Regions from separate parts of the Kosakonia pseudosacchari genome, predicted to be linked through region 3. Evidence: predicted binding sites of a transcription regulator. Region 3 holds the regulator's gene; each other region holds the start of a gene.
What was found. Region 3 encodes sigma-54, which starts transcription at its own class of promoters, with help from an activator protein. Its sites were predicted from a motif close to GTTGGCACANNTTTCGCTNT; they were not measured.
Positions count from the first base shown of each region.

Region 1: a site for sigma-54 is predicted at 6,817-6,836, ahead of IP581_RS04510 (gamma-glutamyltransferase family protein). Genes of this name have one in related genera too.
Region 2: a site for sigma-54 is predicted at 1,844-1,863, ahead of hycA (formate hydrogenlyase regulator HycA). Genes of this name have one in related genera too.

Region 1 is NZ_CP063425.1:978,138-988,014, forward strand. Features, by position in the region: gene cysJ (NADPH-dependent assimilatory sulfite reductase flavoprotein subunit) at 1-609, shown strand, start outside; gene cysI (assimilatory sulfite reductase (NADPH) hemoprotein subunit) at 609-2,321, shown strand; gene cysH (phosphoadenosine phosphosulfate reductase) at 2,376-3,110, shown strand; gene hpxZ (oxalurate catabolism protein HpxZ) at 3,145-3,528, opposite strand; gene IP581_RS04500 (AtzE family amidohydrolase) at 3,525-4,901, opposite strand; gene hpxX (oxalurate catabolism protein HpxX) at 4,999-5,184, opposite strand; gene IP581_RS04510 (gamma-glutamyltransferase family protein) at 5,194-6,777, opposite strand; gene IP581_RS04515 (MurR/RpiR family transcriptional regulator) at 6,896-7,735, shown strand; gene IP581_RS04520 (pyridoxal-phosphate-dependent aminotransferase family protein) at 7,938-9,176, shown strand; gene hpxK (allantoate amidohydrolase) at 9,176-9,877, shown strand, end outside.
Region 2 is NZ_CP063425.1:3,840,433-3,850,309, reverse strand. Features, by position in the region: gene hypD (hydrogenase formation protein HypD) at 1-212, opposite strand, end outside; gene IP581_RS18200 (HypC/HybG/HupF family hydrogenase formation chaperone) at 212-484, opposite strand; gene hypB (hydrogenase nickel incorporation protein HypB) at 475-1,347, opposite strand; gene hypA (hydrogenase maturation nickel metallochaperone HypA) at 1,351-1,698, opposite strand; gene hycA (formate hydrogenlyase regulator HycA) at 1,899-2,366, shown strand; gene IP581_RS18180 (4Fe-4S dicluster domain-containing protein) at 2,464-3,072, shown strand; gene hycC (formate hydrogenlyase subunit 3) at 3,069-4,883, shown strand; gene IP581_RS18170 (respiratory chain complex I subunit 1 family protein) at 4,886-5,812, shown strand; gene hycE (formate hydrogenlyase subunit HycE) at 5,825-7,537, shown strand; gene IP581_RS18160 (formate hydrogenlyase complex iron-sulfur subunit) at 7,554-8,096, shown strand; gene IP581_RS18155 (NADH-quinone oxidoreductase subunit B family protein) at 8,096-8,860, shown strand; gene IP581_RS18150 (formate hydrogenlyase maturation HycH family protein) at 8,860-9,270, shown strand; gene hycI (hydrogenase maturation peptidase HycI) at 9,263-9,718, shown strand; gene IP581_RS18140 (sensor domain-containing diguanylate cyclase) at 9,755-9,877, opposite strand, start outside.
Region 3 is NZ_CP063425.1:4,352,339-4,362,215, forward strand. Features, by position in the region: gene mlaF (phospholipid ABC transporter ATP-binding protein MlaF) at 1-464, opposite strand, end outside; gene IP581_RS20640 (calcium/sodium antiporter) at 694-1,668, shown strand; gene kdsD (arabinose-5-phosphate isomerase KdsD) at 1,682-2,668, shown strand; gene kdsC (3-deoxy-manno-octulosonate-8-phosphatase KdsC) at 2,683-3,249, shown strand; gene lptC (LPS export ABC transporter periplasmic protein LptC) at 3,246-3,821, shown strand; gene lptA (lipopolysaccharide ABC transporter substrate-binding protein LptA) at 3,790-4,350, shown strand; gene lptB (LPS export ABC transporter ATP-binding protein) at 4,357-5,082, shown strand; gene rpoN (RNA polymerase factor sigma-54) at 5,131-6,564, shown strand; gene hpf (ribosome hibernation promoting factor) at 6,587-6,874, shown strand; gene ptsN (PTS IIA-like nitrogen regulatory protein PtsN) at 6,956-7,447, shown strand; gene rapZ (RNase adapter RapZ) at 7,493-8,347, shown strand; gene npr (PTS phosphocarrier protein NPr) at 8,344-8,616, shown strand; gene mtgA (monofunctional biosynthetic peptidoglycan transglycosylase) at 8,618-9,349, opposite strand; gene elbB (isoprenoid biosynthesis glyoxalase ElbB) at 9,346-9,877, opposite strand, start outside.

The DNA of each region.
Region 1 (9,877 bases), 1.5 Mb from region 3:
GAGAGCGAAGTGCATATCACCGTCGGCGTGGTGCGTTATGACGTCGAAGGCCGCGCCCGCGCGGGCGGTGCCTCCAGCTTCCTCGCCGATCGCGTAGAAGAAGAGGGCGAAGTTCGGGTGTTTATTGAGCATAACGATAATTTCCGCCTTCCCGCCAACCCGGAAACACCGGTGATCATGATTGGGCCGGGCACCGGTATCGCGCCGTTCCGCGCCTTTATGCAGCAGCGCGCCGCCGATGAAGCGCCAGGTAAAAACTGGCTGTTCTTTGGCAACCCGCACTTTACCGAAGATTTCCTCTACCAGGTTGAATGGCAGCGCTATGTAAAAGAGGGCGTGCTTAATCGTATTGATTTGGCCTGGTCCCGCGATCAAAAAGAAAAAATTTACGTACAAGACAAACTGCGCGAACAGGGCGCGGAGCTGTGGCGCTGGATCAACGACGGCGCGCACATTTATGTCTGCGGCGACGCCAATCGCATGGCGAAAGACGTTGAGCAGGCTTTACTGGATGTGATTGCCGAATTTGGTGGCATGGACACCGAAGCGGCGGATGAATTTTTAAGTGAGCTGCGCGTTGAGCGCCGTTATCAGCGAGATGTCTACTAATGAGCGAAAAACACCCAGGCCCACTGGTGGTCGAAGGCAAACTGACCGACGCCGAACGTATGAAACGCGAAAGCAACTACCTGCGCGGTACGATTGCTGAAGATCTACATGACGGTCTGACCGGCGGCTTCAACGGCGACAACTTTCTGCTGATCCGTTTTCACGGCATGTATCAGCAAGACGATCGCGATATCCGCGCCGAGCGTGCCGAGCAGAAGCTGGAACCGCGCCACGCGATGATGCTGCGTTGCCGTCTGCCGGGGGGCGTCATCACCACCAGGCAGTGGCAGGCGATTGATCAATTCGCCCATGACAACACGATCTACGGCAGCATCCGCCTGACCAACCGTCAGACCTTCCAGTTTCACGGCATTCTGAAAAAAAATGTGAAACCGGCGCACCAGATGCTGCACGCCGTTGGGCTGGACGCGCTGGCGACCGCCAACGACATGAACCGTAACGTGCTCTGTACCTCGAATCCGTACGAATCTGAACTGCACGCTGAAGCTTACGAATGGGCGAAAAAGATCTCTGAACATCTGCTGCCGCGCACGCGCGCTTATGCCGAGATCTGGCTCGATCAGGAAAAAGTGGCGACCACCGATGAAGAGCCAATCTTAGGCCAGACTTATTTGCCGCGTAAGTTCAAAACCACGGTGGTTATTCCGCCTCAGAACGATATCGATCTGCACGCCAACGACATGAACTTCGTGGCGATTGCGGAAAACGGCAAGCTGGTGGGCTTTAACCTGCTGGTGGGCGGCGGTCTGTCTATCGAGCATGGCAACAAGAAAACCTACGCCCGCACGGCGAGCGAATTCGGTTATCTGCCGCTGGAACACACGCTGGCCGTCGCCGAAGCGGTGGTCACCACCCAGCGCGACTGGGGCAACCGTACCGATCGTAAAAACGCCAAAACCAAATACACCCTTGAGCGCGTTGGCGTTGAGACGTTCAAAGCGGAAGTGGAACGCCGCGCCGGGATCAAGTTTGAACCGATTCGCCCGTACGAATTTACCGGCCGTGGCGATCGCATCGGTTGGGTGAAAGGTATCGACAACAAATGGCACCTGACGCTGTTTATTGAAAACGGTCGTATTCTGGATTATCCGGGACGGCCGCTGAAAACCGGCCTGCTGGAAATTGCCAAAATCCACAAAGGCGAGTTCCGCATTACGGCTAACCAGAACCTGATCATCGCCGGTGTGCCGGAAAGCCAGAAAGCGAAGATCGAAAAACTGGCGCGTAGCCACGGTTTGATGGACGCGGTAAAGCCGCAGCGTGAAAACTCCATGGCCTGCGTGTCGTTCCCGACCTGCCCGCTGGCGATGGCGGAAGCCGAGCGTTTCCTGCCTTCGTTTGTCGATAAAGTCGAAGCGGTAATGGAAAAACATGGCGTCGGCGACGATCACATTGTACTGCGTGTGACCGGCTGCCCGAACGGCTGCGGTCGTGCGATGCTGGCGGAAATCGGCCTGGTCGGCAAAGCGCCAGGACGCTATAACTTGCATATCGGTGGTAATCGCAGTGGTACACGAATTCCGCGCATGTACCGTGAAAACATTACTGAAGCCGAAATCCTTGGCGCTATCGACGAGCTGGTAGCACGCTGGGCGCACGAGCGGGAAGAGGGCGAAGGTTTTGGCGACTTCACCATCCGTGCGGGAATTATTCGCCCGGTGCTCGATCCGGCGCGGGATTTCTGGGAATAACGCCTGAATCCTTCCTCCCCGCTCGGGGAGGAAAAGGTGATAAGAGAGGTCAATATGTCCGTACTCGATCTGAACGCGCTAAACGAGCTGCCCAAAGTAGACCGCATACTGCAGCTTTCTGAAACCAACGCGCAGCTTGAGAAACTCAGTGCTGAAGAGCGTGTCGCCTGGGCGCTGGAAAATCTACCGGGGGAATATGTGCTCTCCTCAAGCTTTGGTATTCAGGCGGCGGTGAGCCTGCACCTGGTAAACCAGGTGCGCCCGGATATCCCGGTGATCCTTACCGATACTGGTTATCTGTTCCCGGAAACCTATCAGTTTATCGACGAGCTAACGGACAAGCTCAAGCTGAACCTGAAAATCTACCGCGCCGAACAAAGCCCGGCATGGCAGGAAGCCCGCTACGGCAAGCTGTGGGAGCAGGGCGTTGAGGGGATTGAAAAATACAACCACATCAACAAAGTTGAGCCGATGAACCGTGCGCTGGGCGAACTGAACGCGAAAACCTGGTTTGCCGGGCTGCGCCGCGAGCAATCCGGTAGCCGCGCCACGCTGCCAGTGCTGGCTATCCAGCGCGGCGTGTTCAAAGTGCTGCCGATCATCGACTGGGATAACCGCACGGTTTACCAGTACCTGCAAAAACACGGGCTGAACTACCATCCGCTGTGGGATCAGGGCTACCTTTCCGTGGGCGACACGCACACCACCCGCAAATGGGAGCCTGGCATGGCAGAAGAAGAGACCCGCTTCTTTGGCCTGAAACGCGAATGCGGGCTGCACGAAGGTTAATGTTCGCCCTCTCCTTTACCGGAGAGGGTTTTTGTTACCCCATCACACTCACATGCGCCGCCACAATGCGCCAGCCCCACGGGAACTTCACCCAGGTCTGCATCTGGCGGCCAATTTTCTCGCTGTTTTCCCGCGTAAACTCGGTGCTCGCCACCGCCATATCATCGCCGAAGGTGGTGATGGTGGTATTGCGTAGCACGCGCTCAAGCCCGGCCGAAGGGCGAGCGTTGCGAAAATCGCGGATCGCGGCAATGCCATACAGGTTTTCGGTGGCGCCGTAACGCACCGTACGCGCGTCATCCCAGAACAGCTCGTCCAGCACATCAATATCGTTGCTGATAAGCGCCTGCTCATAGCGGTAAAACGCGGTGGTCACTTCATTGAGGATCGCCGGGCGATCAACATTATCTCGGTTCATGCTGCATCCTGTGGGAAAAGAAGACCGGCCTGCTCCAGCCGCCAGGCGGCCTGTAAACAGCGCGCTTCCTGCCAGGGCGCGCCAATAATCTGTACGCCTATCGGTAAACCGCTGGCGGTTTTCAGCGCCACGGTCACCACGGGCAAGCCAAGAAAGGAGATGGGCTGCGTCAGCATCCCCATGCTCGCTTTCACCGGCAAATCGACACCATTGATATGCATGGTTTGTGCGCCAATCAGCGTGGCACAGCAGGGCGTTGCCGGGGCTAACAGCAGATCAACGTCATTGAATAGCGGCAGCGTTTTGTCGCGAAACCAGGCACGGAAACGCTGTGCCTGGGTGTACCAGGCCGAGGGCGTCATCGCGCCTGCCAGCAGGCGTTCGCGTGAGTTGGGTTCAAACGTATCAGCATCGGTACGCAGGGCGGGTAAATAGTGGTTGCCGCCTTCCGCCGCCGACAGCAAAAACGCCGCCGTTCGCGCCAGTTCCGCTTCCGGCAGCGTTATCGCATTGTCTGCGCCCAGCGCTCGCGCCACATGGGTCACGGCCTGACGCGCATCATCATCGCACCAGGTGGTGAAATACCCCTCCAGCACGGCGCAGCGCAGCCTGCTTTCCCCATACAACTGCGGCAACGCGGCATCACTGGCGCGATCGGATTGCCAGCGATCGTCCGGATCGTGACCTTGCAACGCGTCATACACCTGGGTCAAATCCTCAACGCTACGCGCCAGCGGGCCGATATGATCGAGACTGGCGACAAACGGATGGCTACCGCTGCGCGACAGGCGGCCAAATGTCGGTTTCAGCCCGTTAATACCGCACAGCGAAGCGGGCACGCGAATCGATCCATTGGTATCGCTGCCCAGCGAAAAATTGACCATCCCTGCGGCGACAGCCGCCGCTGAACCGCCGGACGAACCGCCTGCAATACGCTGCGGATCGCGCGGGTTGTGCGTTGCGCCGTAGTGGCTATTTTCGGTGGTAAAACCATAAGCGTAGGCATCCATATTCAGCGCGCCAGCGAGCATCGCGCCCGCGCACGTCAACTGGCGAAGCGCAAAAGCATCGGCCGTTGCGGGCGGTTGCTGGCTGAATAGTTTCGCCCCGGCAAGCGTGGTGACACCTTCGATATCAAACAGGTTTTTCACCCCATATGGCACGCCTGCCAGCGCGGGCACTGCTTCGCCCTTCGCGATTTGCCGGTCGATTTGCGCGGCCTCAGCCAGCATGCGCATAGCGGTGATGTCGGTAAAGGCATTGATGCCCGGATTGTCGCGCTCAATGTACGCCAGCGTCTGCTGCGCCAGTTCGCTGGCGCTAAACGCTTTTTCCTGCAGACCGCGCTGAATATCAGCAATTGATAAATTCATAACCGATACTCTCCTGCGCCTTGCTGGCGGTGAGCCAGTTTGCTGTCGCTAAAGGTTTTTTCCCGCAGACCGCGCTGAATATCAGCAATCGATAAATTCATAACCGATACTCTCCTGCGCCTTCCTGGCGGTGCGGCAGTGTAAAGGCCATCAGCGGTTGCGCCATCGCTGCGATTCTGGCGAGCTGAATTTCCAGCTCGGCGCGGCGTGCGTCATCCAGCGGCACATTAAGCAGCTGTTCCATCAGCCGGATATAGGTCGGCCAGTCAAATGTGGTATTCATCATTGCCCCTTAAAATCCCGCCGCGCTGCCGTTACTGCGCGGATCGTAAGCCCCTTCCAGCATGCCGCTGGTATGGCGCACAATCGCCCCTGCGTGACCGGTCGCTTCGCTCATTCCCGGCAACCACTCAACCTCATGCCCCAACGCCCGCAGCGCCTGGAATGTCTCTTCGCTAAAGCGTCCTTCCAGTTTCAGGCTATCGGATAGCTGCCCCCATGTGCGGCCCAGCAACCAGCGTGGGGCGCAAACCGCCTCCTGCAATGGCATACCCTGCAGCACATGGCGGGTAAAAATGGCGGCCTGTGTTTGCGGTTGACCGTCGCCACCCATGGTGCCGTAAACCAGCGTGCGCCCATCTTTCAGCCGCGCGGCAGCGGGGTTTAAGGTGTGGAACGGCTGTTTACCGGGCATCAGCGCCAGCAGATGCGCCGGATCGAGACTAAAGGCCGCGCCACGGTTTTGCAGCAGCACGCCGCTTTCCGGCAGCACTACGCCGCTGCCAAATTCGTGATAAATGCTCTGGATAAACGACACCGCCAGCCCGTTTTTATCGATAACCCCCATCCACACCGTATCACCCGGCCCTTTCCCCTGGCCCCAGGGCGCGGCGCGCTGCTCATCAATGCTGGCCGCCAGTTGCTCCAGCGGCGCTTGTTCCAGCAGGCTCTGTACCGGCAGCGTGACGTGGCGCGGGTCGGTGATGTAGCGATCGCGCAGACCGAAGGCTTTTTTGGTTGCTTCCACAATGCGGTGAATGGTCTGCACTTCGCTGGCCTGCGCCATCTCCAGATGATCGGTAATGCCGAGGATAGCCAGCGATACCAGCCCCTGCGTTGGCGGCGTCATATTGAAAATGTCGCCCTGGCTATGGCTGAGCTTCAACGGTACGCGGCGCTGGGCGCGATGGTTCGCCAGATCCTGGGCGGTCACGGGCAAACCTAACGCCTGCATTTCGCGGGCGATCACCTGCGCCAGCGAGCCACGGTAAAAGCTCTCCAGCCCTTCGGTGGCAAGCTGGGTCAGCGTGCGGGCAAGTTTCGGCTGACAAAAGCGGCTGCCTGCCAGCGGGGCGGTGCCGTGCGGCAAAAAGGTGTCTGCAAAACCGGGGATATCCACCAGTTCCGCATATTTACTTTGCGTAGCGCTGGCCTGCGACTGGGTGACGGGAATGCCGTCGGCGGCGTAGCGAATGGCATCGGCCAGTAACCGTGAGAGCGGAAGTTGCCCGCCGCCGAGCGCGGCGGAGACCTTCAGCGCCTCATCCCAGCCGCTGAGCGTGCCGGGTACGGTCAGCGCGGCAAGTGTACCGCGATGGGGAATATTCACATGACCTGCGTAAAACTCGCATGTTGCGTGTTGCCCGGCCGCACCGCTGGCGTCAATGGCGAGCGGTTCGCCCTCTGGCGGCACAATCAACCAGAAGCCGTCGCCGCCGATGCCGTTCATGTGCGGGTAGGCCACCGCAATGGTTGCCGCTGCGGCCACCATCGCCTCAATCGCGTCGCCGCCGTGGCGCAACACCGATAACGCCGATTCGCTGGCGAGGTGGTGCGGCGTTACCGCCATGCCGGAGGGGGCCATATTACTTTGCATCGTCACGCTTCCTGTTTTCTGCGGGTAAGTGCAGAACACTAAGCAAGAGCTGTTCCAGATTGACGACAGGCGTTTCACTGTGTCAGCTTAGCCTGAAACAAAAGTTGCAGGAGAAGCTATGCAGCAGCTGGATGAGCGTTTACGGGCGAGCTTTGGCGAGCTTTCCCCACAGGAACAACGGGTTGCATCGTTTATTATCGATCATTTCGACGATCTGGTGAGCTACAACAGCGCCGAACTGGCGCGCCTGAGCGGGGTATCGAAAGCGACCGTCAGCCGCTTGTTTAAACGGCTGGGCTACGATCGTTTCAAAGAGATGCGCGATGAACTGCGCACGCTGCGCCAGAGCGGTATGCCGCTGACCGAAAACCGCGACGCGGTGCAGGGCAACACCCTGCTGGCACGCCATTACAAGCAGGAGATGGCGAACCTGACGCTGTGGGTCAATACGCTGGATGCCGGGCAATTCGCCGACATCGTCACCGCCCTCACCACGGCGAAGCGGGTTTTTATTTTAGGTCTGCGTAACAGCGCGCCGGTGGCGCTACATCTGCGCCAGCAACTGCTGCAAAGCCGTGGCCAGGTGCTATTGATGCCGCAGCCGGGGCAGACGCTGGCGGAAGAAGTGGTTGATATCACACCGCAGGATATGGTGGTGGTGGTGGCCTTTCGCCGCCGCCCGCGCGTGGTGCGCCCGCTGCTCGACGCGCTGCATCAGCAGGGCATTCCGTTACTGGCGATCAGTGAGCCGCAGGCGGCCAGCATTAAACCGCTGTGCCGCTGGCACATTGGTTTGCCGCTGGAGAGCGTCTCCGCATTCGACAGCTACAGCAGCGCCATGAGCCTGGTTAATTTGCTCTCCAATGCCGTGCTGCACACCGCGCTGAGCGAAGGGCGCCAGCGTATTCACCACATCGCCTCCCTGTATGACGAGCTGGACGAACTTGAGCACCGTTAATGCACCATAACGGTGCTTTTGCACCATCCTGATGGGTTATGACGGGGCGTTCAGCGCGCCGTTTTCTTTTGGTTTTGTGCGTGAAATAGCGATTACTCAGCGCTGGTGTCGTTTTTTTGCCTGTGGCACATTAGTTGCAGAAATTAATTCAAAGAATCTTTTGTTTCATATCTTAGGCTGTCGCAGACTAAAGGACGCGCCCATGTTTGATTTCCAGCAGTTCCCGCAAATTAATCCGCCTTCGCGCCTGTTGATGGGGCCGGGGCCAATCAACGCCGACCCGCGTGTGCTGCGGGCAATGGCGAGCCAGTTGGTAGGGCAATACGATCCGGTAATGACCGGCTACATGAATGAAGTGATGGCACTCTACCGCGAGGTGTTTCGCACTGAAAACCGCTGGACGATGCTGGTGGATGGCACCTCGCGCGCGGGTATCGAGGCGATCCTCGTTTCCGCCATACGTCCTGGTGATAAGGTGCTGGTGCCGGTGTTTGGCCGTTTTGGTCATCTGCTGTGTGAAATTGCCCGCCGCTGCCGCGCTGAAGTCCACACCATTGAGGTGCCGTGGGGCGAGGTGTTTAGCCCGGATCAGATTGAAGACGCCATCGTTCGCATCAAGCCGCGCCTGCTGTTAACGGTACACGGCGATACTTCGACCACCATGCTGCAACCGCTGGATCAATTAGGTGAAATTTGCCGCCGCCATGATGTGCTGTTTTATACCGATGCCACCGCCTCGCTCGGCGGCAACCCGTTAGAAACCGATGCATGGGGATTAGATGCCGTTTCCGCCGGGTTGCAGAAGTGCCTTGGCGGCCCGTCCGGTAGTTCGCCCATCACTCTCAGCCCGCGCATGGAAGCTGCAGTGCGGGCGCGCAAATGTGTAGAACAAGGCATTCGCACCGAGGCGCATCAGGACGGCGCGGAGGAGATGATCTACTCCAACTATTTTGATCTCGGCATGGTGATGGATTACTGGGGGCCGGAACGTCTGAACCATCATACGGAAGCGACCAGCATGCTGTTCGCCGCCCGCGAATGCGCGCGCATTATGCTCGAAGAGGGCATGGATAAGCTGATTGCGCGCCACGAACTGCACGGGCGTGCAATGCTGGCAGGTATCCAGGGGATGGGGCTGGCGGTGTTTGGCGATATTCAGCACAAGATGAACAACGTCCTCGGCGTGCAAATCCCGCGGGAAGTACATGGCGAAGAGGTGCGTAAACGTCTGCTGGATGATTTCCATATTGAAATCGGCACCTCGTTCGGTCCACTGCAGGGTAAGATCTGGCGCATCGGCACCATGGGTTATAACGCGCGCAAAGATTGTGTCCTGCAAACGCTGACGGCGCTGGAAGCGGTGTTGAACCGACTGGGTTTTCGCACCGTTCAGGGAGCAGGCATGCAGGCGGCATGGGACATTTACGAAGGAGTCAGTTAATGATGACACCTTTCGATGCCGCGCAAGCCGCCAGCCGGGTTATGCAGCGTTGTGATGCGCTGGCGCAAATCAGCGAAACGCCGGGCCAGCTCACCCGGGTGTATCTCTCGCCCGAGCATTTGCAGGCAAATGCGCTGGTCGCCGGGTGGATGCAGCAGGCGGGGATGCGTACCTGGCAGGATGCGGTCGGCAATATTTTTGGCCGTTACGAGGGTATCGATGCGGGGGCGCAGGCGCTGCTGCTCGGTTCGCATCTTGATACCGTACGCGATGCCGGGCGTTACGACGGTATGCTTGGCGTGCTGGCGGCGATTGAAGTCGTTGATGGCCTGAATCGGGCCAACCTGCGCGGCAGACAAGCGATCGAGATTGTTGGTTTCGCCGACGAAGAGGGGACGCGGTTTAATATTGCGCTGCTTGGCAGCCGTGGGCTGACCGGTAGCTGGCCGCAAACGTGGCTGGCCTGTGAAGATGGGCAGGGCATCAGCGTGGCGCAGGCGCTGGAACAGGCCGGCCTGGATGCCGCGCAGATTGCTACGGCGCAGCGCCCGGTCGAGGATTTTTCTGCTTACCTGGAGCTGCATATTGAACAGGGGCCGGTGCTGGAACAAGCGGATCTGGCGCTCGGCGTGGTCACCGCCATCAACGGTGCGCGGCGGCTTAGCTGCCGTTTTACCGGGGAGGCCGGGCACGCCGGTACG
Region 2 (9,877 bases), 510 kb from region 3:
ACCGGGCAACCGGGGCCATGAATAAACTCAATATTTTCCGGCAGTAACTGGTCGAGGCCAAACTTGAAAATAGCGTGCGTGTGTCCGCCGCACACCTCCATAATGCGCAACGGGCGCGCGGCGGTGTAAGAGAGGTGTGCAGCCCGTTCACGCAGGTGATCAATCAGTTGCATCACCTGTTCCGGGGCGCGGTATTCGTCGACAAAACGCATTATTTCTCCTCGCCGTAAAGCAGCGCGCCGACATCGGGTTCGACATCGAACATGTTTTGCAGCGCCGCCAGCGTATCCAGCGCCTCTTCTTCGTTAATCACGCTCATGGCGAAGCCGACATGCACCAGCACCCACTGGCCGAGGCGCGACTGTCCGTTTTCGTCCGTGCTGCCGACCAGCGTTAAATCGACATCGCGCTGAATGCCGCTGACATCCACTTTGGCTTGCAGGCCATCAATGGCGCAAATTTGCCCCGGTACGCCTATACACATCGTTGCGTCTCCAGCCAGTCAAGCCAGGCATCCATCCCGTCGCCTTTGGTGGCGGAAATCAACATGATTTCAATGGTCGGGTTCACTTCACGGGCATAGGCGATGCACTGCTCGACGTTAAAGTCGAGGTAGGGCAGCAAATCCACTTTATTGAGCAGCATTAGCGAGGCGGCGGCGAACATATGCGGATATTTCAGCGGCTTGTCTTCACCTTCTGTTACCGACAGCACCGCCACTTTATGACGCTCGCCAAGGTCGAAACCCGCCGGACACACCAGATTGCCAACGTTTTCGATAAACAGGATGCCGCGATTTTCCAGCGCCAGGCGCGGTGCGGCGTCGGCAATCATCTGCGCATCAAGATGGCAGCCTTTACCGGTGTTGACCTGAATCGCCGGGGTGCCGGTGGCGCGAATGCGCGCGGCATCGTTAACCGTTTGCTGATCGCCTTCGATCACCGCGCAAGGAACGCGCGTTTTCAGGCGTTTGAGGGTCTCGGTAAGCAGGGTGGTTTTGCCGGAACCGGGGCTGGAAACCAGGTTCAGCACCAGGTGTTGCGAAGCGGCGAAGCGGGCGCGGTTACGGGCGGCGATTTGGTTATTTTTCTCCAGTACGTCGATCTCCACTTCCACCATCCGGCGCTGGCTCATGCCGGGAGCGTGGGTACCGGCTTCACCGTGACCATAATGCAGGTCGCCGTGTGCCAGTTGCGTAGGACGAAAATCGTCGGTTTTGATACCGGTGATTTTCAGCGCCGGGCGGGCTGCAGGGGAGAACGGCGCACCGCGAAACGCCGAGTGCGGATTATGTTCATCCCCCTCAATATAAAGGTTACCGTCCTGACAACCACATGTTGTACACATTGTTTACTCCTCAATTTCCAGTCGCTGAATTTGCATGCCGTCATCGGCGACAATCTGCAACTGGTCGCTGTGGCACTGCGGGCAGCGGCGCACTCGCTGGGTAAGTAACGTCACATACTGTTGGCAGGACTCGCACCAGCATTCCGCCTGTTGTTGTTCGATGTGCAGTGTACAACCTTCCGCCAGGCTGCCACGGCAAACCAGATCAAAACAAAACGTTAAAGCTTCCGTTTCTACACAAGAAAATGCGCCGACTTTCAGCCACACGCCGGTGACCCGACGCGCGCCGTTTGCTGACGCCTGTTGTTCAATAATTTCCAGCGCACGCTGGCAGAGGGTGATTTCGTGCATAACGCCTCCTGATGACTTTGCGCCCTTAATGCAATAAGAGTGCCATTACGCATTTTGACACGGTGACGATGTCGACAATGTCGAGATGACACGTCGAAAGGGGGAGTGTTTGGTTTTTATATTTTTAAAAATCAATAAGTTAAAATTTGGCATGGATGATGCTTTACCGCCGTTGTTTTTCATTAACCGGGTAAGCAGACATGACCATTTGGGAAATTAGCGAAAAGGCAGATTACATTGCCGGGCGGCATCACCGCCTGCAGGAAGAGTGGCGTAGCTACTGTAACGCGTTAGTTCAGGGCGTTACGCTCTCCAAAGCGCGGTTGCATCACGCCATCGGCTGCGCGCCGGAACAGCAACTCTGCTTTGTGCTGTTTGAACACTTCACCGTTTATATCACCCTGACCGGCGGCTTTAACGGTCACACCATTGAATATGCGATTGCCAATAAAGAGAGCGATGAGCGGCGCGTGATTGCCACAGCGCAGCTCTCCAGCGATGGCAAGGTCGATGGCGCGTTCAGCGTGCGCGATCGCGAAAAAGTGCTGGAGCATTATCTCGGCAAAATCGCCGCCGTTTACGACAACCTGTATGCCGCAATGGAAGCGGATACGCCGGTCAATCTCACCACGCTTGCCAGCCACGCACACGCGCCTGCGCTGGCCTGAGTTTGGGTGTCGACATGTGTCGAAGTGACACATCGCGCGACACGTTTCGTCATAAATGACCGCCCGTAACCAGGGTGAATCACCTGAGGATTTGCTGGTGAACCGTTTTGTAATTGCCGATTCGGCGTTATGTATTGGGTGCCATACCTGCGAGGCTGCCTGCGCCGAAACGCACCGTGCGCATGGCCTGCAGGCGATGCCTCGGCTGCGCGTGATGCGTAGCGAAAAAGAGTCCGCGCCGCAACAGTGCCACCACTGTGAAGACGCCCCCTGTGCGGGCGTTTGTCCGGTGAATGCGATCAACCGCGTTGATGGCGCGGTGCAGTTAAATGAAAGCTTGTGCGTCAGCTGCAAGCTGTGCGCGATTGCGTGTCCTTTCGGCGCGATTGAGTTTTCCGGTAGCCGCCCGCTGGATATTCCCGCCAATGTTAACTCGCCCAAAGCGCCCGCCGCGCCGCCTGCACCCGCGCGAGTCAGCACGTTGCTGGACTGGGTGCCCGGTGTGCGGGCCATTGCGGTGAAGTGCGATCTCTGCCACTTCGATGCAGAAGGCCCAGCCTGTGTGCGGATGTGCCCGACCAAGGCACTGCATCTGGTTAATAACCGGGATATCGCCAGAGCCAGCCGTCGCAAACGCGAGCAAACCCTCAACACAGATTACGGCGATTTATCGCTGTATACGCAGCTAAACCGGAGCGCGAAATGACTATCCTCTCTTTGTTAAGCGCTGCTGTCGCGGTGCTTACTTGCGCCGCCATGTTGGCCTATCTGTTTATGCCGTTCAAAGCGTTAAGCGGTCTGTTTGCCGGGCTTGGCGGCGCTATCGGCTGCGCAATGGCAGCGGCCTGTGGCGTGATGGCGTTAACAGACACCGTTACGGTGAGCGGCATGATACCGCTGATTCAGTATCACATTCTGGTCACACCGCTCAGCGCCGTATGGCTGATAACGCTCGGCGTTTGCGGCGGTTTCGTTAGCCTGTTCTCCATTTACTGGCATCGTCATGAAGCAGTGAAAGCCAACGGTTTGCTGATGAACTTGCTGCTGGCTGCGGCGCTGTGCGCGGTGAGCGCGGCAAACGTCGGCGCACTGGTGATCATGGCGGAAATTATGGCGCTGAGCGCGGTATTCCTGACCGGCTGTAGCAAATCCGGCAAGCTGTGGTTTGTCATGGGTCGCTTCGGTACGGTACTGCTGGCGGTGGCCTGCTGGCTGCTGTGGCAGCGTTATCAGACGCTGGATTTTGCACTGCTCGCCACCCACGCGCTCGATAGCGACATCTGGCTGCTCGGGGTGATCGGTTTTGGCCTGCTGGCCGGGATTATTCCGCTGCATGCCTGGGTGCCGCAGGCGCATGCCACTGCGCCCGCACCAGCGGCGGCGCTGTTTTCCACGGTGGTGATGAAAGTCGGCTTGTTCGGCATTTTGAGCCTTTCACTGCTCGGCGGCCAACCGCCGCTGTGGTGGGGCGTTGCGCTGCTGGTATTCGGCATCATGACTGCCTTTGTTGGCGGGCTGTATGCCTTGATGGAGCACAATATCCAGCGCCTGCTGGCATACCACACGCTGGAGAACATCGGCATTATTCTGCTCGGCCTGGGCGCTGGCGTTACCGGCCTTGCGCTGCAGCAACCTGTTCTTCTGGCGCTGGGGCTGACCGGCGGCCTGTATCACCTTTTCAACCACAGCCTGTTTAAAAGCACGCTGTTTCTCGGCGCGGGGACGCTGTGGTTTGGCACCGGTCATCGCGATATCGAAAAACTGGGCGGCATCGGTAAAAAGATGCCGGTTATCTCGCTGGCAATGCTGGTCGGGCTGATGGCGATGGCGGCGCTGCCGCCGCTCAACGGTTTTGCCGGTGAGTGGGTGATTTATCAATCCTTCTTTAGTTTAAGCGCCAGTGGTCATTTCTTGCTGCAATTGCTGGGGCCGCTGCTGGCGGTTGGCCTGGCAATTACCGGCGCGCTGGCGGTGATGTGCATGGCGAAAGTCTATGGCGTCACTTTTCTTGGCGCGCCGCGTAGCACTCAGGCGGAAAACCCACGTTCCATTCCCTGGTTAATGACTGGCGTGGTCGCCGCGCTGGCCATTTGTTGCGTTATTGGCGGTGTTGCCGCGCCGTGGCTGATGCCGCGCCTGTTTGCCGCCGTACCGTTGCCGCTGCAAACGGCAAACACCGTGGTGTCGCAACCGATGATTGCGCTGTTACTGATTGCCACACCGTTGCTGCCGTTGCTGCTGATGATGTTGTTTAAAGGCGATCGCCTGCCTGCCCGCCGTCGCGGTAGCGCCTGGGTGTGCGGTTACGATCACGAAAGATCAATGGTGATTACCGCGCATGGTTTCGCCATGCCGGTGAAAGCGGCCTTTGCCCCGGTGCTGAAGCTGCGCAAATGGCTGGAGCCCCGGCTTCCTGTCCCCGGCTGGCACGGTGATAGCGCGCCGGTGCTGTTTCGCCGGCTGGCGCTGATTGAGCTGGCGGTGCTGGTGGTAGTGGTGATTTCACGAGGAGCCTGATGATGAGTTTTCTGTTTGCTTTACTCCAGGCGCTGGTGTTGTTTGCCGCAGCGCCGCTGCTTTCCGGCATCAGCCGCGTGGCGCGTGCGCGTTTACACAACCGGCGTGGGCCGTGCGTGCTGCAGGAATACCGCGATCTGCTGAAACTGCTGGGACGGCAAAGTATTGCTCCGGCGGCGTCGGGCTGGGTATTTCGCCTGACACCGTTTGTGATGGTGGGCGTCATGTTGACCGTCGCGACCGCGTTACCGGTGGTGACGATTGCCTCGCCGCTGCCGGAACTGGGCGATCTGATCACGCTGATTTACCTGTTCGCCATTGCCCGCTTTTTCTTTGCCATCGCCGGGCTTGATACCGGCAGCCCGTTTACCGGGCTAGGCGCGAGCCGTGAAGCGATGCTCGGTGTGCTGGTCGAGCCGATTTTGCTGCTTGGCCTGTGGGTGGCGGCGCTGGTCGCCGGTTCCACGCACATTAGCCATATCACCAATGCCGTTTATCACTGGCCGCTATCGCGCAGCATTCCTCTGTTGCTGGCGCTGTGCGCCTGCGCGTTCGCCACCTTTATCGAGATGGGCAAACTGCCGTTTGATCTCGCGGAAGCGGAGCAGGAGTTGCAGGAAGGGCCGCTGTCTGAGTACAGCGGCAGCGGTTTTGCCGTGCTGAAGTGGGGCATCAGCTTAAAACAGCTAGTGGTGCTGCAACTGTTTGTTGGCGTGTTTCTGCCCTGGGGGCAGATGACCACCTTTAGCGCCGCCGGTTTGCTGCTGGCACTGGCGATCGCCGTGGTGAAACTGGTCGCTGGCGTGCTGATTATTGCCCTGTTTGAGAACAGCATGGCGCGTTTGCGTTTTGTTGCTACTTCGCGCGTGACGTGGGCCGGTTTCGGCGTCGCCTTTTTAGCCTTCGTCTCCTTGCTGGCGACGTATTAAGAGAGTTTGAGCATGTCTGAAGAAAAAATCGGTCAACACTATCTTGCCGCCCTGCACGAGAAATTTCCCGGCGTGGTGCTGGATGAAGCGTGGCAGACCAAAGACCAGATTACCGTCACCATCAAAGTGAACTATCTGCCGGAAGTCGTCGAGTACCTGTACTACCAACAGGGCGGCTGGCTTTCCGTGCTGTTTGGCAACGACGAACGCAAACTGAACGGTCATTTTGCCGTTTATTACGTGCTGTCGATGGAGCAGGGCGTCAAATGCTGGATTACCGTGCGTGTGGAAGTGGATGCGCTGAAACCAGAATACCCGTCAGTAACACCGCGCGTACCGGCGGCGGTGTGGGGCGAGCGCGAAGTGCGCGATATGTACGGTCTGATCCCGGTAGGCCTGCCGGATGAGCGCCGCCTGGTGCTGCCGGATGACTGGCCGGATGAACTCTACCCGCTGCGTAAAGACAGCATGGATTATCGCCAGCGTCCGGCGCCGACCACCGATGCGGAAACCTACGAGTTTATTAACGAGCTGGGCGATAAGAAAAACAATGTGGTGCCGATTGGCCCGCTGCATGTGACCTCGGACGAACCGGGCCATTTCCGCCTGTTTGTTGATGGCGAGAATATTGTCGATGCCGACTACCGCATGTTTTACGTCCATCGCGGCATGGAGAAGCTGGCGGAAACCCGCATGGGTTACAACGAAGTCACGTTCCTTTCCGATCGCGTCTGCGGTATCTGCGGTTTTGCCCACAGCACGGCCTATACCACGTCGGTTGAAAACGCGATGGGCATCGTGGTGCCGGAACGCGCGCAGATGATCCGCGCCATTTTGCTCGAAGTGGAACGCCTGCACTCGCACTTGCTCAACCTGGGGCTGGCCTGCCACTTTGTTGGTTTTGACTCCGGGTTTATGCAGTTTTTCCGCGTGCGCGAAGCCTCCATGAAAATGGCGGAAATCCTCACCGGGGCGCGTAAAACCTACGGTCTGAACCTGATTGGCGGTATCCGCCGCGACATGTTGAAAGACGACATGATCCAGACGCGCCAGTTAGCACAGCAGATGCGCCGCGATGTCACCGAGCTGGTGGAGGTGCTGATGAGCACGCCGAACATTGAGCAGCGCACCGTGGGTATTGGTCGCCTCGATCCGCAAATCGCTCGCGATTTCAGTAATGTCGGCCCGATGGTGCGCGCCAGCGGTCACGCCCGTGATACCCGCGCCGATCACCCGTTTGTCGGTTACGGTCTGCTGCCGATGACCGTGCATTCCGAACAGGGCTGCGATGTGATTTCACGCCTGAAAGTGCGCATCAACGAAGTGCTGAGCGCACTCAATATGATCGATTACGGTCTGGATAACTTGCCTGGCGGCCCGCTGATGGTGGAAGGCTTTACCTATATTCCGCACCGTTTCGCGCTCGGTTTCTCTGAAGCGCCGCGCGGGGACGATATTCACTGGAGCATGACTGGCGATAACCAGAAACTCTATCGCTGGCGCTGCCGCGCGGCGACATACGCCAACTGGCCGACGTTGCGCTATATGCTGCGCGGTAACACGGTTTCCGACGCACCGCTGATCATTGGCAGCCTCGACCCTTGCTACTCCTGCACCGACCGCATGACGGTGGTGGATGTGCGCAAGAAGAAAAGTAAGGTCGTGGCTTACAAAGAGCTGGAGCGTTACGGGGTTGAGCGTAAGAACTCGCCGTTGAAATCGTGAGGGGAGAACGGTAGCGATGTTTACCTTTATCAAAAAAGTGATCAAAACCGGCACGGCAACCAGCGATTACCCGTTGTCGCCGATGCCGGTCGACAAAAACTTTCGCGGCAAGCCGCAGCACAACCCGCAGCAGTGCATTGGCTGTGCCGCCTGCGTCAACGTCTGCCCGTCGAATGCGCTGTCGGTAGAAACCGATCTCGCCACCGGCGAGCTGGCATGGCAATTCAATCTGGGGCGCTGCATCTTCTGCGCCCGTTGCGAAGAAGTGTGCCCGACGGCCGCTATCACGCTTTCGCAGGAGTATGAACTGGCGGTGTGGAACAAAGCCGATTTCCTGCAACAGTCGCGCTTTGAACTGTGCCAGTGCCGCGAATGCGCCCGGCCATTCGCGGTGCAAAAAGAGATCGACTACGCCATCGCGCTGCTGGCGCATAACGGCGATAGCCGGGCAGAGCTGCACCGTGAAAGTTTTGAAACCTGCCCGGAGTGTAAGCGCCAGAAGTGCCTGGTGCCGTCCGATCGTATTGAATTGACCCGCCATATGAGAGAGGCCAGCTAATGAGCCAGCTGTTAGGTCCGCGCGATGCGGACGGTATTCCGGTACCGATGACGGTGGAGGAGTCCATCGCCAGCATGAAAGCCTCGCTGCTGAATAAGATCAAACGCTCCGCCTATGTCTACCGCGTGGACTGCGGCGGTTGCAACGGCTGCGAAATTGAAATTTTCGCCACGCTTTCGCCGCTGTTTGACGCTGAACGCTTTGGTATCAAAGTGGTTCCGTCACCGCGCCATGCCGATATTCTGCTGTTTACCGGGGCGGTAACCCGCGCGATGCGATCGCCTGCGCTGCGTGCCTGGCAATCTGCGCCGGATCCCAAAATCTGTATCTCCTACGGCGCGTGCGGCAACAGCGGTGGTATCTTCCACGACCTGTACTGCGTGTGGGGCGGCACCGATAAAATTGTGCCGGTGGATGTTTATATTCCCGGCTGCCCGCCAACGCCCGCTGCCACGTTGTATGGTTTCGCCATGGCGCTGGGCTTGCTGGAGCAGAAAATCCATGCTCGTCTGCCGGGTGAGCAGGACGACCAGCCAGCCGAGATTTTGCACCCGACAATGGTGCAGCCGCTGCGCGTGAAAGTCGATCGCACCGCCCGTCGGCTGGCGGGGTATCGCTACGGCCGTCAGATTGCCGATGACTATCTGCGTTTGCGAAGCATCGGCGAACATGAAGTGGTGAACTGGCTGGCGCAGGAAAACGATCCGCGCCTGACCGAGATTGTCAGCCATCTGAACCAGGTGGTGCAGGAGGCGAAAATCTGATGGGCGAATCGGTGGTCTTTAGCCAGTTGCGGCGTAAATTTATCGACGAGAACGACGCTACGCCCGCACAGGCGCAGCAAGTGGTTTATTACAGCCTGGCTATCGGCCACCATTTGGGGGTGATCGACTGCCTGGAAACGGCGCTCTCCTGCCCGTGGGAGGAGTACCTGGCGTGGATCGCCACGCTGGAGGCGGGCAGCGAGGCGCGGCGCAAAATGGAAGGCGTGCCGCGCTATGGCGAAATTGTTATCGACAGCACGCACGTGATGCTGCTGGCAAACGCGTTTGATCGGGCGCAGGCTCGGCAAAATGCGCAGCAGCTCGCCTGGAGCAAAGCGCTGCTGTCGATGCTGCATGATATCCATCAGGAAAGCGCCATCTATTTAATGGTGAGGAGATTACGTGACTGACGTATTGCTGTGTGTCGGCAACAGTATGATGGGTGACGATGGCGCAGGCCCGTTGCTGGCGCAAATGTGCGCCGAAAACCCGCAAGGTAACTGGCAGGTGATTGACGGTGGCAGCGCGCCAGAAAACGATGTGGTCGCGATTCGCGAACTGAAACCCTCACGGCTGCTGATTGTCGATGCGACCGATATGGGGCTCAACCCTGGCGATATCCGTGTGGTGGACCCGGATGACATTGCCGAAATGTTCCTGATGACCACCCACAATATGCCGCTTAACTACCTGATTGATCAGTTGAAAGAAGATATCGGCGAGGTGATTTTTCTTGGCATTCAGCCGGATATTGTCGGGTTTTACTACCCGATGACGCCGCCGGTAAAAGCTGCGGTGGAATGTATCTACCAGCGGCTGGCGGGCTGGGAAGGTAACGGCGGTTTCGACAATCTGTAAACGGTGCGCCGGTTGCCCGGCGCAGTCATTTAACAACTAACGACGACGTTTTTCCGCGTACATCACTTTGTCGCAATCTTCCAGCATGTCGCGCAGCGTGGCGTATCGACTGCCGCCATTTTCAATAATGCCGTGCGAATAGTTGATGTGGTAATTCTT
Region 3 (9,877 bases):
AGCGCGGCGCGGCGCGCCATACCGCCTGAGAGTTCTGATGGCATTAAGTCCGCCGCACCGCGCAGCCCCACGGCTTCCAGCTTCATCATCACCGTGCTTCGCAGCAACGGCTCGGGCAGCCGCGTGTGCTCACGCAAAGGATAAGCAACGTTGTCAAAAACGTTCATATCGGTAAACAACGCACCAGACTGAAACAGCATGCTCATTCTTTTGCGCACGGTGAACAGACGCGAACGCGTCATCTCTGGCACGTTTTCGCCATCGAATAAAATCTCACCGCTATCGGGCGGGATTTGTCCACCGATCAGACGCAACAGCGTCGTTTTGCCGATCCCTGAAGGTCCCATAATGGCGGTGATCTTACCGCGCGGTACCGTCAGTGAAATATTGTCAAAGATTGGGCGGCTGCCGCGGGAGAAGCTGACGCCACGAACATCGACCAAATTCGCCACAGTCTGGCTCATTTCCTCTTCCTTATAAGCCTCGTCGGCCACAAGCATGACGCTTGATAACATCACGAACCCAACATTTTTACAGAATATTACCTGCTGAGGTTAGCGAAAGCTGGCATTTGTTTTACTTTTGAGCCGCATAAAGTCAAAATTAGGAATCATTACGCTACGCGGAACTCCCGGTTTTACCCGGCATGGCAGCCTGCGAGCCGGCGGATTATACCTGAAGAAAGGACGTTAGATGCTTTTAGCGACGGCGCTATTGATAATTGGTTTACTCTTAGTGGTCTACAGTGCCGATCGTCTGGTGTTCGCTGCTTCGATCCTTTGCCGCACCTTCGGCGTACCGCCTTTAATCATCGGCATGACCGTTGTAAGCATCGGTACCTCACTACCGGAGATAATCACCTCCGTTGCCGCATCATTGCATGGCCAGTTGGATCTGGCTATCGGCACGGCGATCGGTTCCAACATCACGAATATCTTGTTGATCCTCGGCGTCGCCGCGCTTTTACACCCTTTTACCGTACATTCCGATATTCTGCGCCGCGAATTACCGTTAACCTTGGTAGCCGGTCTGCTGGCGGGCGTGGTGTTGTACGATGGGCACCTCAGTCGCTTTGACGGCATTATTTTACTGTTATTAGCCGTGCTATGGCTGGTGTTCATTGTTAAAATTGCCCGCCTGGCCGAGCGGCAGGGCAATGACAGTCTCACCCGAGAGCAGTTGGCGGAGCTACCGCGAGACGGCAGCCTTTCAGTCGCGTTCCTTTGGCTGGGAGTAGCATTAATTATTATGCCGATGGCAACACGTATGGTGGTGGATAACGCAACCGTGGTAGCGAACTACTTTGCTATCAGCGAGCTGACCATTGGCCTGACGGTTATTGCTATCGGTACTGGTCTGCCTGAACTGGCGACCGCGATTGCCGGTGCGCGCAAAGGTGAAGACGATATCGCCATTGGCAATATTATTGGTTCAAACATCTTTAACATTGCTCTCGTGCTGGGTTTGCCCGCGTTGATTGCGCCGGGCGATTTTAACCCGATAGCCTTTACGCGTGATTATGGCGTGATGTTGCTGGTCAGTGCCCTTTTTGCCCTGATTTGCTGGCGACGTAAGCAAATCAGCAGAGGTGTCGGGGCACTGTTGTTCGGCGGGTTTATCGTATGGCTGGCGCTGCTCTACTGGCTGTCGCCGCTTTTGACTGGATAATCGGATACGCATTATGTCGCAAATAGATTTGCAGCCGGGTTTTGACTTTCAACAAGCAGGTAAAGACGTCCTGGAAATTGAACGTGAAGGCCTCGCAGAGCTGGATCAATACATCAACGCCGACTTCACGCAGGCGTGCGAAAAAATGTTCTATTGCGCCGGGAAAGTGGTGGTGATGGGAATGGGCAAATCCGGCCATATCGGTAGAAAAATGGCTGCCACATTTGCCAGCACCGGAACCCCCTCTTTCTTTGTGCATCCGGGCGAAGCGGCCCATGGTGATCTGGGAATGGTCAGCCCGCAAGATGTGGTCATTGCGCTGTCAAACTCAGGAGAGTCAAACGAGATCCTCGCCTTAATTCCGGTTCTGAAGCGATTAAAAGTTTCGCTGATTTGCATGACCAGCCGGCCCGAAAGCAGCATGGCGCGTGCCGCAGATATTCATTTATGCGTGAAGGTGCCGAAAGAAGCCTGTCCACTGGGTCTGGCGCCAACGTCCAGCACCACGGCGGCGCTGGTGATGGGTGATGCGCTGGCAGTTGCGTTGCTGAAAGCGCGCGGTTTTACGGCGGAAGATTTCGCCTTATCGCATCCCGGCGGCGCGCTGGGTCGCAAACTGTTACTGCGCGTCAATGACATCATGCACACCGGTGACGAAATCCCCCATGTCAGCAAAAACGCCAGCCTGCGCGATGCACTGCTTGAAATCACGCGTAAAAACCTGGGTATGACGGTTATCTGCGATGATTTGATGAAAATTGAAGGCATCTTTACCGACGGCGACTTACGCCGCGTGTTCGATATGGGCGGCGATGTCCGCAGCATGGGCATTGCCGACGTCATGACGCCCGGCGGTGTTCGGGTACGTCCCAATACGCTGGCAGTGGATGCGCTGAATCTGATGCAATCCCGGCACATTACCTCCGTGTTGGTGGCCGATGGCGACCAGTTGCTCGGTGTGTTACATATGCACGATTTACTGCGCGCTGGCGTAGTGTAAAGAAGGACATAAGAATGAGTAATGCTGGCGCGTCGCTTGCAACCTGTTATGGGCCGGTAAGCACGCAAGTTATGGCGAAAGCGGAAAAAATACGCTTGTTGATTCTGGATGTGGACGGCGTGTTATCTGATGGGCTCATCTATATGGGCAACAACGGAGAAGAGCTGAAAGCATTTAATGTACGCGATGGCTACGGGATCCGCTGCGCGCTCACTTCCGATATCGAGGTTGCCATCATTACCGGGCGAAAAGCTAAACTAGTGGAAGATCGCTGCGAAACGCTAAAGATTAAGCACTTGTATCAAGGTCAGTCGGATAAACTGCTCGCTTACCGCGAGCTGCTGGCAAAACTGGCGCTTACCCCTGAGCAGGTTGCTTATGTGGGTGATGATTTGATCGACTGGCCAGTAATGGCGGAAATTGGTTTGAGCGTTGCCGTTGCCGATGCTCATCCGCTGCTACTTTCGCGCGTGGATTACGTTACGCGCATTAATGGCGGCCGAGGCGCAGTTCGTGAAGTCTGTGATTTGTTGTTGCTGGCGCAAGGCAAGCTGGATGTGGCCAAAGGGCAATCGATATGAGTAAAACCAGACGTTGGGTCATCATTCTGCTGGCGCTGGCCGCACTGATCCTGATAGGGATCAACCTGACGGCTCAGGATGAGCCGGATCCGGTCGCCACCAATACTGCCGACCCGACTTACAAAAGCCAACATACGGATACGGTGGTTTATAGCCCGGAAGGGGCGCTTAACTACCGTCTTATCGCGCAGAACGTGGAATACTTTTCTGCTGAAGGTGTGAGTTGGTTCGCGCAGCCAGTATTGACAACGTTCGACGAGAATAAGGTTCCAACCTGGTCGATAAAGTCAGACAAAGCAAAGCTGACCGATGACAAAATGCTTTATCTTTATGGACATGTTGAAGTTAATGCGCTGACGGCGGACGCCCAGCTGCGAAAAATCACCACGGATAACGCCCAGATTAACCTGGTAACGCAGGATGTTACCTCGAATGATCAGGTCACGTTGTACGGTACAACATTTAATTCCACCGGCCTGAAAATGCGCGGCAACTTACGCAGCAAAAACGCCGAGCTGATTGAAAAGGTTAGAAGCTTCTATGAAATTCAAAACAAACAAACGCAGCCTTAATCTTGTATTGGCCACCACGCTTTTGGCCGCCGCGCTTCCGGCGCTCGCCGTGACCGGGGATACCGATCAGCCTATCCATATCGACTCCGATCAGCAGTCGCTGGATATGCAGGGTAATGTCGTGACCTTCACTGGCAACGTCGTGGTAACCCAGGGAACAATTAAAATTAATGCCGACAAAGTCGTCGTTACCCGTCCGGGTGGTCAGCAAGGTAAAGAGATCATTGACGGTTACGGCAACCCGGCGACGTTTTACCAAATGCAGGACAATGGCAAACCCGTTAAGGGCCACTCCTCGCAGATGCATTACGAACTGGAAAAAGATTTCGTTGTGCTGACTGGTAACGCCTATCTGGAACAGCTGGATAGCAATATCACCGGTGACAAAATCACTTATCTGGTGAAAGAGCAGAAAATGCAGGCGTTCAGCGAAAAAGGCAAACGCGTGACCACCGTTCTGGTTCCGTCGCAGTTGCAGGATAAGAGCAACAAACAAACCCCGGCTCCAGCGCAAAAAAAGAGTAACTAATTCGTTATGGCAACATTAACTGCAAAGAATCTCGCCAAGGCTTATAAAGGCCGTCGCGTAGTTGAGGATGTCAGTCTGACCGTCAACTCTGGCGAAATCGTCGGCCTGCTTGGCCCTAACGGCGCAGGGAAAACCACCACCTTTTATATGGTGGTGGGTATTGTGTCGCGTGACGCCGGCAACATCATTATTGATGACGAAGATATCAGCCTGCTGCCGTTGCATGCGCGTGCGCGCCGCGGTATTGGTTACCTTCCGCAAGAAGCCTCGATTTTTCGCCGCCTGAGCGTCTACGATAACTTGATGGCCGTCCTGCAAATCCGTGATGACCTGACCACAGAGCAACGCGAAGATCGCGCCAATGAGCTGATGGAAGAGTTTCACATCGAACATCTGCGCGACAACATGGGCCAATCGCTCTCCGGTGGTGAACGTCGCCGTGTGGAAATCGCCCGCGCGCTGGCGGCGAACCCGAAATTTATCCTGCTGGATGAACCGTTTGCCGGCGTCGACCCGATCTCCGTTATTGATATCAAACGTATCATTGAGCACCTGCGTGACAGCGGCCTCGGCGTGCTGATTACTGACCATAACGTTCGTGAAACGCTGGCAGTGTGTGAGCGTGCTTATATCGTCAGTCAGGGGCATCTCATTGCGCATGGAACACCGCAGCAAATCCTTGAAGACGAACACGTTAAGCGCGTGTATCTTGGGGAAGACTTCAGACTCTGATAGGGTAGGGTTTATTGACGTTTTTTGTCGGAGAGTGCTGCTCTGAATATGAAGCAAGGTTTGCAACTAAGGCTTAGCCAACAGCTAGCCATGACGCCACAACTGCAACAGGCCATCCGTCTGCTGCAGTTGTCCACGTTGGAACTTCAGCAGGAACTTCAGCAAGCGCTGGAGAGTAATCCATTGCTGGAACAAACTGACCTTCACGAGGAAGTCGATAGCCAGCAGGTTCAGGAAAATGACGGTCTGGATACCGTTGACGCTCTTGAGCAAAAAGAGATGCCGGATGAGTTGCCGCTGGATGCCAGCTGGGATGAAATTTACACCGCTGGCACCCCTTCCGGCAGCAGCCACGACTACATTGACGATGAATTGCCTATCTATCAGGGCGAAACCACGCAGTCACTACAGGATTATCTGATGTGGCAGGTAGGGTTGACGCCCTTCTCTGACACCGATCGTGCTATCGCAACGTCGATTGTCGATGCCGTTGACGAAACAGGCTATCTCACCGTTTCGCTGGAAGAAGTGCTGGAAAGCATGGGCAATGACGACGTAGGGCTTGATGAAGTCGAGGCAGTGCTAAAACGCATTCAACGCTTCGATCCCGTTGGTGTTGCCGCACGAGATCTGCGCGATTGCCTGCTGATCCAGCTCTCGCAGTTCGCCAAAGAGACACCGTGGTGTGAAGAAGCCCGGCTTATCATTAGCGATCACCTGGATCTGCTCGCCAATCACGATTTCCGCACTCTGATGCGCGTGACGCGTCTGAAAGAAGAAGTACTGAAAGAGGCGGTAAATCTGATCCAGTCTCTGGATCCGCGCCCTGGTCAGTCGATCCAGACCAGCGAACCGGAATATGTGATTCCGGATGTTCTGGTGCGCAAACATAACGGCCGCTGGACGGTGGAGCTGAACTCCGACAGCATTCCACGTCTGCAAATCAACCAGCATTATGCCGCAATGGGCGGCGGCGCTCGTAACGATGCCGATAATCAGTTCATCCGCAGTAATTTGCAGGAAGCGAAGTGGTTGATCAAAAGCCTCGAGAGCCGCAACGACACGCTGTTGCGCGTTAGCCGCTGCATTGTGGAGCAGCAGCAAGCCTTTTTTGAACAAGGCGAAGAATTTATGAAACCGATGGTGCTGGCCGATATCGCCCAGGCCGTCGAGATGCACGAGTCGACGATTTCTCGTGTAACGACCCAGAAGTACCTGCACAGTCCTCGCGGCATTTTCGAGCTGAAGTATTTCTTCTCCAGCCATGTAAATACCGAAGGTGGTGGCGAAGCCTCCTCTACCGCTATTCGCGCGCTGGTGAAGAAATTGATCGCCGCAGAAAACCCTGCAAAACCGCTGAGCGACAGTAAGCTGACGACCCTGCTTTCCGATCAAGGAATCATGGTGGCGCGGCGTACCGTTGCGAAGTATCGAGAATCTTTATCCATTCCGCCGTCGAATCAGCGTAAACAGCTGGTTTGACCCAACCGATAAGGAAGACACTATGCAGCTTAACATCACAGGACAAAACGTCGAGATCACTGATGCTCTGCGTGAATTTGTGACCAATAAATTCGCCAAGCTTGAACAGTATTTCGAAAGGATTAATCAGGTCTATATTGTGTTGAAAGTGGAGAAAGTGACTCACACCTCGGATGCGACGCTCCATGTCAATGGCGGCGAGTTGCATGCCAGTGCGGAAGGGCAGGATATGTACGCTGCTATCGACGGTTTGATCGATAAACTGGCGCGGCAGCTCACGAAGCATAAAGATAAACTGAAACAGCACTAATTGTCCGAGCGTCCGTCTGGCGCGTTGCACCCTACCGCAACCCGGTAGGGTGGCTGGCTCTGGCGCCGCTCAGGTGAAATTATGATGAATAACGATTCCGCTCTTCAATTGAGCAATGTCCTTAACCAGGAATGTACCCGTAGCGGCGTTCACTGCCAGAGTAAAAAACGTGCTCTGGAAATCATCAGTGAACTGGCGGCAAAACAGTTAGGCTTACCGCCACAAGTCGTCTTTGAAGCGATTCTTACGCGCGAGAAAATGGGCAGCACCGGCATTGGAAACGGTATCGCCATTCCTCACGGTAAGCTTGAAGAAGACACGCTTCGCGCCGTTGGCGTTTTTGTGCAACTCGAAACGCCCATTGCCTTCGACGCTATCGATAATCAGCCTGTCGATCTGCTGTTTGCCCTGTTGGTGCCAGCGGATCAAACCAAAACGCATCTGCATACGCTCTCGCTGGTCGCCAAAAGGCTGGCGGACAAGACTATCTGCCGGCGCCTGCGCAGCGCGCAAAGTGATGAAGAGCTATATCAAATCATCACGCAGACGGAAGGTGAAAGCGACGATGCGTAACGGGAAGGAAACCTTTTTATCAGTTGTACTGAGGAGAAATGGTTCATGGTCCTGATGATCGTCAGTGGTCGTTCGGGTTCAGGGAAATCCGTCGCTCTGCGCGCCCTGGAAGATATGGGTTTTTATTGCGTCGACAACCTGCCGGTCGTACTACTGCCGGAGCTGGCGCAGACGCTTGCCGAGCGCCAGACTTCCGCTGCTGTCAGTATCGATGTGCGAAATATGCCGGAGTCACCGGAAATTTTTGAACAGGCGATGAGCAATCTGCCGGATGCCTTTTCACCGCAGTTATTGTTTCTCGATGCCGATCGCAACACGCTCATCCGCCGTTACAGCGATACGCGTCGCCTGCATCCACTTTCCAGTAAAAATCTGTCGCTTGAAAGCGCGATTGACGAAGAGAGCAACTTGCTGGAGCCGCTGCGTTCACGTGCGGATCTGATTGTCGATACGTCGGAAATGTCGGTGCATGAGCTGGCAGAAATGCTGCGTACGCGCCTGTTAGGTAAGCGCGAACGTGAACTGACCATGGTGTTTGAATCCTTCGGTTTCAAACATGGTATTCCTATCGATGCGGATTACGTCTTTGACGTTCGCTTCCTGCCGAACCCGCACTGGGATCCTAAATTGCGCCCGATGACCGGCCTCGACAAACCCGTTGCGGCGTTCCTCGACAGACATACGGAAGTGCACAATTTTATCTACCAGACGCGTAGTTATCTCGAGTTGTGGCTACCGATGCTGGAGACCAACAACCGTAGTTACCTGACCGTGGCCATCGGTTGTACCGGTGGTAAACATCGCTCCGTCTATGTCGCCGAACAACTGGCGGATTATTTCCGCTCGCGCGGTAAGAACGTTCAATCCCGTCACCGTACGCTGGAAAAACGCAAAACATGACCGTAAAACAAACCGTTGAGATCACCAATAAGCTGGGGATGCATGCACGCCCGGCCATGAAACTGTTTGAACTGGTACAGGGCTTCGATGCGGAAGTGCTGCTGCGCAATGATGAAGGCACCGAAGCAGAAGCCAGCAGCGTGATTGCGCTGCTGATGCTGGATTCTGCAAAAGGTCGGCAAATTGAAGTGGAGGCCAGCGGCCCGCAGGAAGAAGAAGCGCTGGCAGCGGTGATTGCACTGTTTAACGCCGGGTTTGATGAAGATTAATTTAGTACAACTTGTTGCGCGCTAAGAACGCTTCCCCACCCAGTTGCCGCATCTGCCGCAGGATCCATGCCTGACGGCTGCGTACATAGCCAGAGGGCGCGGCGGCCTGAAAACGAATCGGATTTGGCAATACGGCGGCCAGTAGCGCCGCTTCTGACATGGTTAAGCGGCTCGCCGGTTTATGAAAATAGCGCTGCGAGGCCTCCTCGACACCAAATATGCCGTCCCCGAACTCTGCGATATTCAGGTACACGGTCAGGATCCGCCGCTTGGTCCACACGGCTTCCATCCCTAGCGTCAGCCCTGCTTCCAGCCCTTTGCGCACCCAGCTTTTTCCATCCCATAGCAGCAGGTTTTTCACCGTCTGTTGTGAGATCGTCGAGGCACCGCGAATACGGTTCTCATGCCGCTCGTTATGTGAGAGCGCTTTCTCAATGGCGCTAAAATCCAGCCCCCAGTGTTCAGGAAAACGCTGATCTTCAGCGGCCACCACGGCCAGCGCCATCCACGGCGAAATATCATCCATACCGACCCAGTCGGAATGCGCGACATAGCCAAAGTCGCCGCTAAACCACGCACCCAACTGGCGTTCCACCATCACAGCGGAAAAAGGAACCGGCAGGAAACTGAACAGCACAATGCCGCCCCCCCAGAAGAGCGCCAGTACGCATAACACCCGCAGAGCAATACGCTTGAAGGTGGCTTTCAGCGGACCGCGAAACCATTTCCTCATTCGGCCAGCACCAGCACGCGCGCTACCAGCTTTTCGATACCGGAAGCAGCCTGCGCGATGTCCTCCGCCAGCATATATGCAGGCGTCGTTACTACTTTGTGTTCTTCGTCGACAACAATATCGTCGACCGGACAAGGCACATGCTCGGCCCCCATCTCTTCCAGCACTTCTGCGGTATCAATATCCGTGCCGATCGTCAGGCGTAGTGGAAAATCGAAAATTTTCGGCAACATCGCCGGTGCGATGCACATAAAACCGAGCGGTTTTCCTGCCTCATGCATCTCCAGCGCCAGCGTTTTAAGACTGCTGTCAACGGTGCATTCACTGCCGAGGCTGGCAAAGTTACTGAGGTTTTTCGCCGCGCCAAAACCACCCGGTACAATCAGCGCATCCAGATCGTTTGCAGATGCCTGCGATAACGGCTGGACATTGCCACGGGCAATACGGGCGGCTTCAATCAGTACATTACGTCGCTCAGCCAGCGTTTCGCCCGTGACGTGATTAACCACATCGCTTTGCCATTTATCG